DNA from 4 places in the Selenihalanaerobacter shriftii genome. Region 3 is predicted to be linked to each of the others. Evidence: riboswitches for the same ligand, from Rfam matches in the RefSeq annotation. Region 3 holds a riboswitch; each other region holds the start of a gene.
What was found. Region 3 has a riboswitch for cyclic di-GMP ahead of B5D41_RS14005 (ATP-binding protein). Riboswitches for the same ligand answer to the same signal wherever they lie in the genome.

Region 1 (2,211 bases), on a different contig from region 3:
CTTAGATGATGATGACTTAAAGTCAACAGTTAAATTCAAGTTAGCTAAGGAAGCCTGGTGGAAGGTACCGAGTGGGACCTATAAAGGATGGCTAGAATCAGGAAAGTCACCGGCAATTAGAGTCATAGTACATATAAGGTCTTATACAAATGTGAGTGTATATCCAGATAATGTTGAAATTAATGCTACTAGCGGGCCTGGAATCTATAAACCAGAGGAGAAGGCAAGGCTAAAAGTTGAAGCAAATCATCATAATTGGCTTCTTAATATAAATACTGAACCTTTAATTTATCAAGGTGATAGTGATGATGAGGCCAAGATTTTGCCTAAAAATATTCTGTTAGCATTAGGAGATTCAGAATATTCTTATAATAAAATGGACGAAAAAATGATAATTAATGGTAGCAATTACAGACGAGGGATTAATACAGATATTTCTTTGAAGGTAAAAGTAGGTTGGAAGCATACTGCTGGTACATATAAAGGGAAGATCAATTTTACACTGACAAATAGATAATTATATTTAAAATTTTTGATATTAAAAGTTTAATAGGTTTTCGTAATTAGTAAGGAGTCTTTATTCTCAATAATTACGAGGTAATATTAATTAGGAGGTGATATTTGCTTAAAGGGGAGTAGTAAAGGGACTGTTTTAATATCAGGTCGTGTTGGTAAGGACATAAAATATAAGAACGTATAAACTTCTTACTCATTGGAAGCTAAGACTTGTCATTCCTTAACTGGTCATCAATGGAGTGATAGTGAGCTAGTGATGAAACCGGCCAAGAGTAAAACGAGCGATCGAGGAGGCGAAGAAGTGTTATCCTTTAACTGGTCACCAATAGGGTAGCAGGGAGCCAATGGTGAACCCGGCCGCGAGTAATTTATAACCAATGAGGAGGAGAAAATTAATGAAAAAATTAATGATTTTCGGATTAGCGATGATGTTGGTATTTGGTATGAGTGTGGTTTCTATGGCGGCTGAACAGTTAGATAAAAGTGTACTTGGAGTTGACTTAACAGTTGAGGAATATGCAGAGATTGGTTTTGATGAGGCTAGTTATAATTTTACTTTTTTAGCTCCGAATGTAGATAATAATGGTGATGGACCAAGTCATTTCTTTCCGTTTAATGTTAAGTCTAATACTCCTGTAACTATAACTGCAACAGAAGGGTTGACTTCGTTACTTCAAGGAATGGTTCCTGAAGGTAAAGTATGGACTGGTGGCGATAGAGGAGATACTATAGTCTCACCATATATGACATTTGCTGATGAGAATCAAAACTTTCAAAATGGAAATGACTCTTTTGTAAAGTCTGGAGCAAATGATGGTGATGGTTGGACTAGTAAATTAAATTCTGATGCAGGTAACAATAATTATACTCTTTATTTAGGTGCTCAATGGTTCACAGATAAAGACTGGTGGGAATTAGAGGCAACAGATGGTGACAAAGAATTTAATCTTCAATTGACAGTAGCAGCTCCACAAACTTTATAAATATTAGATATATTAAGAAGGCGAGACTAAAATCTCGCCTTTCTTTTAATATAAATGATATTATCAGCAAGTGAATAAATTAAAATTCAAATAAGATATAATTTAACTAATGACATTATTAGCTTTTAAGTTTAATGTAAAGGTTTACATTTAGCATTAGTATTTAAATTAATAGCTGAATAGTTAGTAATAATATTAATTTGTATTATTAATAAAATATATGACAATATTTTAACTAACAATTTATGTAAGTTTTTAAGATTATAATGAATAATAATTAACTCAAACAAAATTTTATTTATAGCTTTATATGATAAGTAAATAACATAATAGAGTTAAGATAATTATAGGCTATAAGGTAGGGGGAGATAATTATGGATATTAGTTCAGTTTATATGAAATTGAAAGAAAAATCAGAGCATGTTTTAATGCTAAAAATAATAATTATAATTATTACTATTTTAATATTTACTCAAAATGGCTTAGCTGTTGGTGTAAAACCTTTAGTAATTGATTTGAGTATGCAACCTGGTGATATTAAAGAATTCACCTTAAATCTTACTCCTAGTGGTAGTGAAGAATTAGTTAAACTTTCATTATATCAGCCAGTACAACTTACTAACGGTAGTCTTACTTATCAAAAATCTGATACAGAATCTTTTTTAGCTGCTAAGTGGGTAGAGTTAGAGAATGATGAAGTAAAAATTTATCC
Region 2 (2,211 bases), on a different contig from region 3:
GATAAACTATTACCGCCAAGCTATTAATCTATATAAAGGTGACTTATTACCAGGTGATTTATATCAAGATTGGATTACTAAAGAAAGAGAAAGATTCATGAGTTTATTTTTAGATATGGCTGATGAATTATTAATATATTATTATCAGAATAGGGAATATGAAAAATGTATTAAATTAACAGATAGAATGTTAGAGATTAATAAACACTTTGAACAGGCATATTTTTATAAAATGAAAAGCTATAATCAAATGGGGCAACGGTCTTTTGCAATTAAAGCTTATCAGAGTTGTAAAAAAGTTTTAAATGAGGAATTAAAGATTAATCCTAATTCTAGGATAGAAGAGTATTATAGGTCAATAACTTTATAGTTTGAATATATTAAAGGAGTCATCTTATTAATAAGATGACTCCTTTAATTATTTATTTAGGTATGTAAGTACATTGTAAGTGAGATGTAATCAGTTAGAAAGGTTAATATGTTAAAATATAGTAGAATAAGAATTATATTAAAGGAATTGGAATAATAAATGAAGAATAAAAAACTATTTGTCATTTATATATATAGGCTAAAAAGATTTTGAAAGGAGAAATGGTTTGAAACCAAATAGTAGTGAACTTAATGAACTGAATATGACACTAAATAAAAAATTAGTAAAATTATCTAAGTTAGTTGAAGTAAAGAATGATTTAGTAAATAAAGAAATCATAAATTTGAGCAAAGAAATAGATAAAATAGTATTAAAGATACTTAATAAAGAAGGAAAAAAGAGATAATAGTCGAAATAACTAATATAATATACAAGAAATATACTTTATATATAAATGCATACATAATAAGCTTATTAGCGACAAATTTTTTGTATAAACTTATATAATTTATAACTACATAATATTTTATAGGATGTTTTTTATATGATATTGCATGTGCGACAACTCACAAGATTAATAATTAAAATTTTCCGTGAGAAAGGCATACCTTTTGTAAAGAAAGGGACGCAAAGCTATGAGTCTAAGGTATAGTTGATTTTATACTAAGACTGTCTGGCTTCCATGGGATAGGTGTAACAACAAACCTTATCCCTAATTAGGGATAAGGTTTGTTGTTTTTGGCTTTTATCATATATATTTAGAGATTTAAATTAGTTAGGGAGGTGATAGCTTGGCTAAATCTAGTCAGGTATTTCAAAACATAATAGATGACTTAAATTATAGTTTGAAGCACAACATAGAATCTTTAGAAGATATCATTGATAAGACTGAAGACTTCTATGGATTGATTTCAAACCGATTACCTGAGATTGAAGAGAATATAGATGAAACTATTGAGGAAACTAAATTATTAATTAATTATTTTATAGAAACTGATGAACCTGAATCTGAAATCGATACTAACTTTCAAATGAATGAGGTGTTAGAAAACTTAGAAGAGAAGATTCATCAGGTCTATGATTCATTATCAGCTAGAGATAAAGTATCTGAGATATTAGATGATTTTATAATGGATAATGATGAAGAAGAAGCTCAATTCATGGAAGTATTAAATTTAATTGAAGAGTTAGAAGAAGTATTAAGTGAGCTAGAAGACCTTTCAATTAATGCTATTATAGTTTCAGCTAAGGCTGGCAAAGATGGGGCAGGCTTTAGAGTGATCTCTAATGAGATTAATCGTTTAGCTGCTAATATTAAAGATAAGTATGAATTTATTGAAGAGAGTATATTAACTTTACAGAAGTGGTATCAAGGGTTTACAGGTGATTTAAATGAGTTAGGAACAATTGAAGAAAATATTTCATCTAATTACCGAATGGAAATTAAAGAGATATTTGAAGATATATTAGATTCATTACAGACTATTGCAGATATGTTAAAGGACTTTATGGGACATATTCAACAATCTGTAGAACCTATCTACGATATTATTATTCTAGCTCAAAATCAAGATATAATTAGACAGAATTTAGAGAACTTAATTGAAATTATGTTAAGTACTCAACAAGAGATTAAGGATTTTGAGGTAGCTAATAGTGAAGAGGAAGTTATTTTAAACAAGTTAGTCTTTATTACTGAAGTGTTAAATTTATCTAAAAAATTAATGAATAACATTTTGAAGCAATTACACGATTCATTATTCACGATTCAAGAAGAGTTTACTCAGATGAGTTCTGATTTGAATGAGATTAGAGAGGATGGGGAGCAGTTAAGTCTCTTT
Region 3 (2,211 bases):
ACAACATTTAATGGCCTCTGGATTTTCATTTATCATTTCAGTAAATAGTGATCTTAATTTTAAATCTCCTTTTTTAACAAAATTATTAAACCAATCTTTACCTATAATTTCTTCTTGAGAATATCCTAGGATTTCACATCCTTTTTTATTAATTAAAGTTACTTCTTTATCTTGATTTAAAACTAAAAATATGACCTCTGAAATATCAAAATATTTTTGTAACTCTTTCTTTTTTTTATATAACTTTTCATTTGTTTCATTCAATCTGGTTACCCTATTATATAATCTATCTTGCATCTTATTAAGAGCTATTGCTAATTCTCCTATTTCATCATTAGAATTTACTTCTAATGATGAAATACTCAACTTATCATCACTAAAATTATTAGAAATATTCTGAGCAAAATTAGTAACTATAGTTAAAGGTTGTAAGCATTTATTAGTTAAAATTATATTAAGTATTATAATAGCAATTACAACTATAAGTATTATCCAAAATATTACTTTGGATATTTGATTTGAAATTTTCATCAACTCAGCCTTTTCAATTATTGATATAAATTTTAAATTAGTCTGAGGAGAAGTATATAGACTGATAAAATACCCCTTATTATTCATAACTGTTTCAAAATTGGCTTTTTGCATTTCCTTTATATTATTTAATTCTTCAATTTCAAGGCTGCTGATATCCTGAAAGTTTAATTCTGGTCTTTTAGGATTTGCTAAAATAATTCCTTCATCAGTAGCTAGAATTATATATCCTGTGTCCTTAATTTTAATATCCTCTACTATCCTTACTAAACTATCTAGTTTAATATCCATCCCTTGAACTCCTATAGTTTTTCCATGATCATTATCAATTGTTGTAGCTAAACTAATATTAAATGATTTGTTGAAAGACTGATAGTAAGGATCTGTTATGATTACATCTTCTTTATTCTTTATAGCTTTTTTATAAAAAGGCTTTGTTTTGGGATTATAATTATTTACATTTACTTTTTTAGGCCACTGTATATAACTTCCATTTTTAGTTGTAATATATACATATGATAACTTAGAATGTGATTCAATGAAATTTTTAAATAGTCTATGAAGCTTTGGATTGGGACTAATCCTTTGTAATGCCTGATTTGTTGATTTATTCACATAAGAAGTAGAAGTTTGCTGGTTAAGATTCTGAATAATAGGATTTGTTGCTAACATCTTACAGTCTTCTTTTAAAGTTTGAAGATATAGGTTAATCATATTATCAGCTTGTTCAATTTCATGAATAGTCTTTTTAATAAAATTATGTTTTATTATTTCTTTTGTTGTTTTTAATTCTAAATAACTTATAGTAATTATAGCTATTGATAATAGTATTAAAAATAATATTATTAATTTATTCTTAATACTAGCTTGTATTTTATTGAAAACACCTTTCATAAATTCACCTCCTTTTTTTATAAATAGAATAAACCTTATTCCTCTTTTAGCATATCTAAGAGAAATAAGGCTTAATACTTCTAAAATAATCTTAACATCTTTAGAACCTATTCCCTTCGACAAGTTAACAATCATAACAAAATCAAAGATCTTGCCTTAGATTTAACTCTTTGCGACCCTATCTTTCAATAGATGTGCCATTTTCGAGGATTAATATAATCTTTTAAAAACAATATTATATTTTAGTAATATTTTCCATATTACTTTATTTATATACTCTAACAGTAAATTCCTGCATTTTTATCTAAATAATTGAATAATCAAAATGTTATTTCCCAGAAAAAGACTCCAAAAATACTACTAACTACTATTAATAATAAATTGATTTCAAAAATAGCTAAACTGATTGCAACTATTCCACCAATAATTGCTGATTCTTTACTTCCAGTAGATGATAAAATTCCCGGAAAAATCAATGCACCTATGGCTGCAAACGGAATAAACTCTAAAAATCTCCGCAAAGAATTAGGTAACTCCATATCTTGTAATAAAACAATAGGTAACATCCGAGGGACATAAGTAACCACAGCCATACCAATTATTAAAACTATTAAATTTTCCATTACTAAACCGCCTCCTTAGGAAAGAAATAGCTTCCAAGTGCCGATGCTAATATAGTTGTGATTACTACTCTCCATCCTGTTGAAATACTGCTAAAAAATGAAGTCCAACTTAAAAAAGTATTAATTACTACTGTAATCAAAGATACAATTAAGATTGCATAAG
Region 4 (2,211 bases), on a different contig from region 3:
TCACACTCGCAGTTGCTTCTTGTAAGACTGTCTCTAAATGTTCAGCATTTTCATAAATATCTTTGATGATTTGACGAATAGTACTCAACATATAATTATAAGACTCACCTAATTCACCTATCTCATCTTCACTGTCAATTTCAATCTTCTGTGAGAAGTCTCCAGCTGCTACTGTCTGGCTAACTTCTACTAAATCTAGAATTGGTCCTGTAATTCTCTTAGCAAAGAAATTAATAATTAAACCAGCAATCAATAATAAGATGATACTAATCATAATCACCCTATTTCTAGATTCATTCATAGCTGCTGCAGTTTCATTGAAATCAAGACCTATCCTTAAAGCCATTCCATTATACGGAACTATTATTTCATAAATGTAATCATTCTTTAATTCCAATAACTGAGTCTTATATTCTCCATTTTTAATTACTTGCCCTAGCATACCTTGATTCTTTTTAACATAATTCTTTAATTCTGCCTTGAATTTTTTATAATTACTGCTACTCTCCGTTATTTGTAAGTTCTTATCTATAATTGTTATGTAAGAGATTGCTTCTTGGCTACTGACTTGGTCTATAATCTTTTGTAAACCTATTTTCTCATTCAGAGTAGTTAAAACACTAGCATCCATCCCTACTTGAACTATACCTGGTTTATCTAATCTACCGACTCCAACAAACTTAAATAAAGTATTATCTACATCACGAACCATAGCTTTTTGAGCTACCACTTTATCTGGATTATCTAATATCGCTCTAAATGGATAAGCTTGTGCCTCTGGATCATCTGGAAAAGTAAACCCTAATCCGTCTGTAAAATTAGTTAAAGTTACTGTTCCATTGCCATCAGTAATCCAAAATTCATCAATCCCAGTCTCTTTAGATAATTTAATTAGATCTTGATTATTAATATCACCTGCTGCTACTAAATTAGCTAATAATTTAGCTTCAGCTATCATATCTTGTTCTAATACATTTTCAGCTTGTTTATAAGCAGTTTCAGCATTCATACTACTAGTCTTAATTATATCTGCTAATACTTCACCTTGCCTTCTAAAATTAGCCATCGTTTCTGTATGGTTTTTATAAATAAGATAGCCAGAAATAGTTGTTACTACTAAGACTAAAATCACCATCATTAAAGCTACTAATTTAAATCTTAAATTAGAACGTAACTTCTCAACTAAATTCATACTTATTATCTCTCCTTACTTGATAAATAAAATTAATAAAACCCTACCCTCAATTAATAAAAGAGGGATAGGGTTAATCCACTTATAAACCTATCATCCCCTCCGGCAGTCTGACAATCATAGCATATATTATACCGTAGATTCAAGACTTTGCGACCTTACCTTTCGATAAGCGTGCTATTTTACCAGGGATATTTTAATTTATGTAAATTATATTTACTACTCATATGTAGTATTATTATACATATAGTCTAATTTTGTAGTAATTTGCCTTGTAATCTTAATTATATCAGTTGTCTCAAATACTGTCAAGGTAACATAAATTATCTTGATTAAATTATAATCCATTATATATAATAAAAAGAGGTAGCAATTAATCATTTTGTAATTTATTAATAAAGTTGCAAGGGGAAACTACAAAAAAGGGGGAGTTGCTACCTCTTTAAATTTATCATCTATTAAATTAATTTTAAGGGGTTAAAATTATTAATCAATGGTTATTTATTTCTACTTACTTATTTTCTGTTTTCTTATAAGGGATTCGTTTAGACGGTTCGAACTGACTTTTTGCCTCTTTTAAAATTTCTTCATACATACCAATGTTTCTATCTTCTAAATGATCAAAGATCATAGGGGATTTAGTACCGAAACTTACATTCTTAATAGGATCATTATCTAATTCGACAGCAATAATTTCTTCAACGCCTCGGGCTTGAGCTAATTTCTGTGCGATTGGACTTACAATCATACTATGACCAAAGTTATAATTATTACCAGCGTCAGGTCCGACAGCATTTACACCAATCATATATACATGATTGTCATATGCTCTAGCTTTATTTGTCATTTCCCAAATATCAAAGCTTCTTAATAAGGCTGATGGTCTAAGAATTACTTCTGCTCCTCTAACAGCTAACAATCTACTTAATTCTGGGAAATCACCATCATAACAAAGGATCATTCCAATCTTACCTAATTCAGTATCATATACTTTTGCCTCTCCACCCGGAGTAGCCCAG

Region 1: it holds a riboswitch for cyclic di-GMP, as region 3 does, so the genes downstream of both, B5D41_RS01670 (hypothetical protein) here and B5D41_RS14005 (ATP-binding protein) in region 3, are expected to answer to the same signal.
Region 2: it holds a riboswitch for cyclic di-GMP, as region 3 does, so the genes downstream of both, B5D41_RS03635 (methyl-accepting chemotaxis protein) here and B5D41_RS14005 (ATP-binding protein) in region 3, are expected to answer to the same signal.
Region 4: it holds a riboswitch for cyclic di-GMP, as region 3 does, so the genes downstream of both, B5D41_RS01850 (methyl-accepting chemotaxis protein) here and B5D41_RS14005 (ATP-binding protein) in region 3, are expected to answer to the same signal.

What each region holds. Positions count from the first base shown of each region.
Region 1 covers NZ_FUWM01000004.1:57,197-59,407, reverse strand. Annotated here, with positions in the region: gene B5D41_RS01675 (hypothetical protein) at 1-517, shown strand, start outside; cyclic di-GMP riboswitch class II at 706-792, shown strand; gene B5D41_RS01670 (hypothetical protein) at 912-1,499, shown strand; gene B5D41_RS01665 (COG1470 family protein) at 1,874-2,211, shown strand, end outside.
Region 2 covers NZ_FUWM01000006.1:48,548-50,758, reverse strand. Annotated here, with positions in the region: gene B5D41_RS03645 (AfsR/SARP family transcriptional regulator) at 1-370, shown strand, start outside; gene B5D41_RS03640 (hypothetical protein) at 597-776, shown strand; cyclic di-GMP riboswitch class I at 962-1,055, shown strand; gene B5D41_RS03635 (methyl-accepting chemotaxis protein) at 1,162-2,211, shown strand, end outside.
Region 3 covers NZ_FUWM01000021.1:14,280-16,490, forward strand. Annotated here, with positions in the region: gene B5D41_RS14005 (ATP-binding protein) at 1-1,425, opposite strand, end outside; cyclic di-GMP riboswitch class I at 1,541-1,634, opposite strand; gene B5D41_RS11160 (AzlD domain-containing protein) at 1,746-2,048, opposite strand; gene B5D41_RS11165 (AzlC family ABC transporter permease) at 2,051-2,211, opposite strand, start outside.
Region 4 covers NZ_FUWM01000004.1:96,922-99,132, forward strand. Annotated here, with positions in the region: gene B5D41_RS01850 (methyl-accepting chemotaxis protein) at 1-1,192, opposite strand, end outside; cyclic di-GMP riboswitch class I at 1,294-1,381, opposite strand; gene B5D41_RS01855 (carbon-nitrogen hydrolase family protein) at 1,704-2,211, opposite strand, start outside.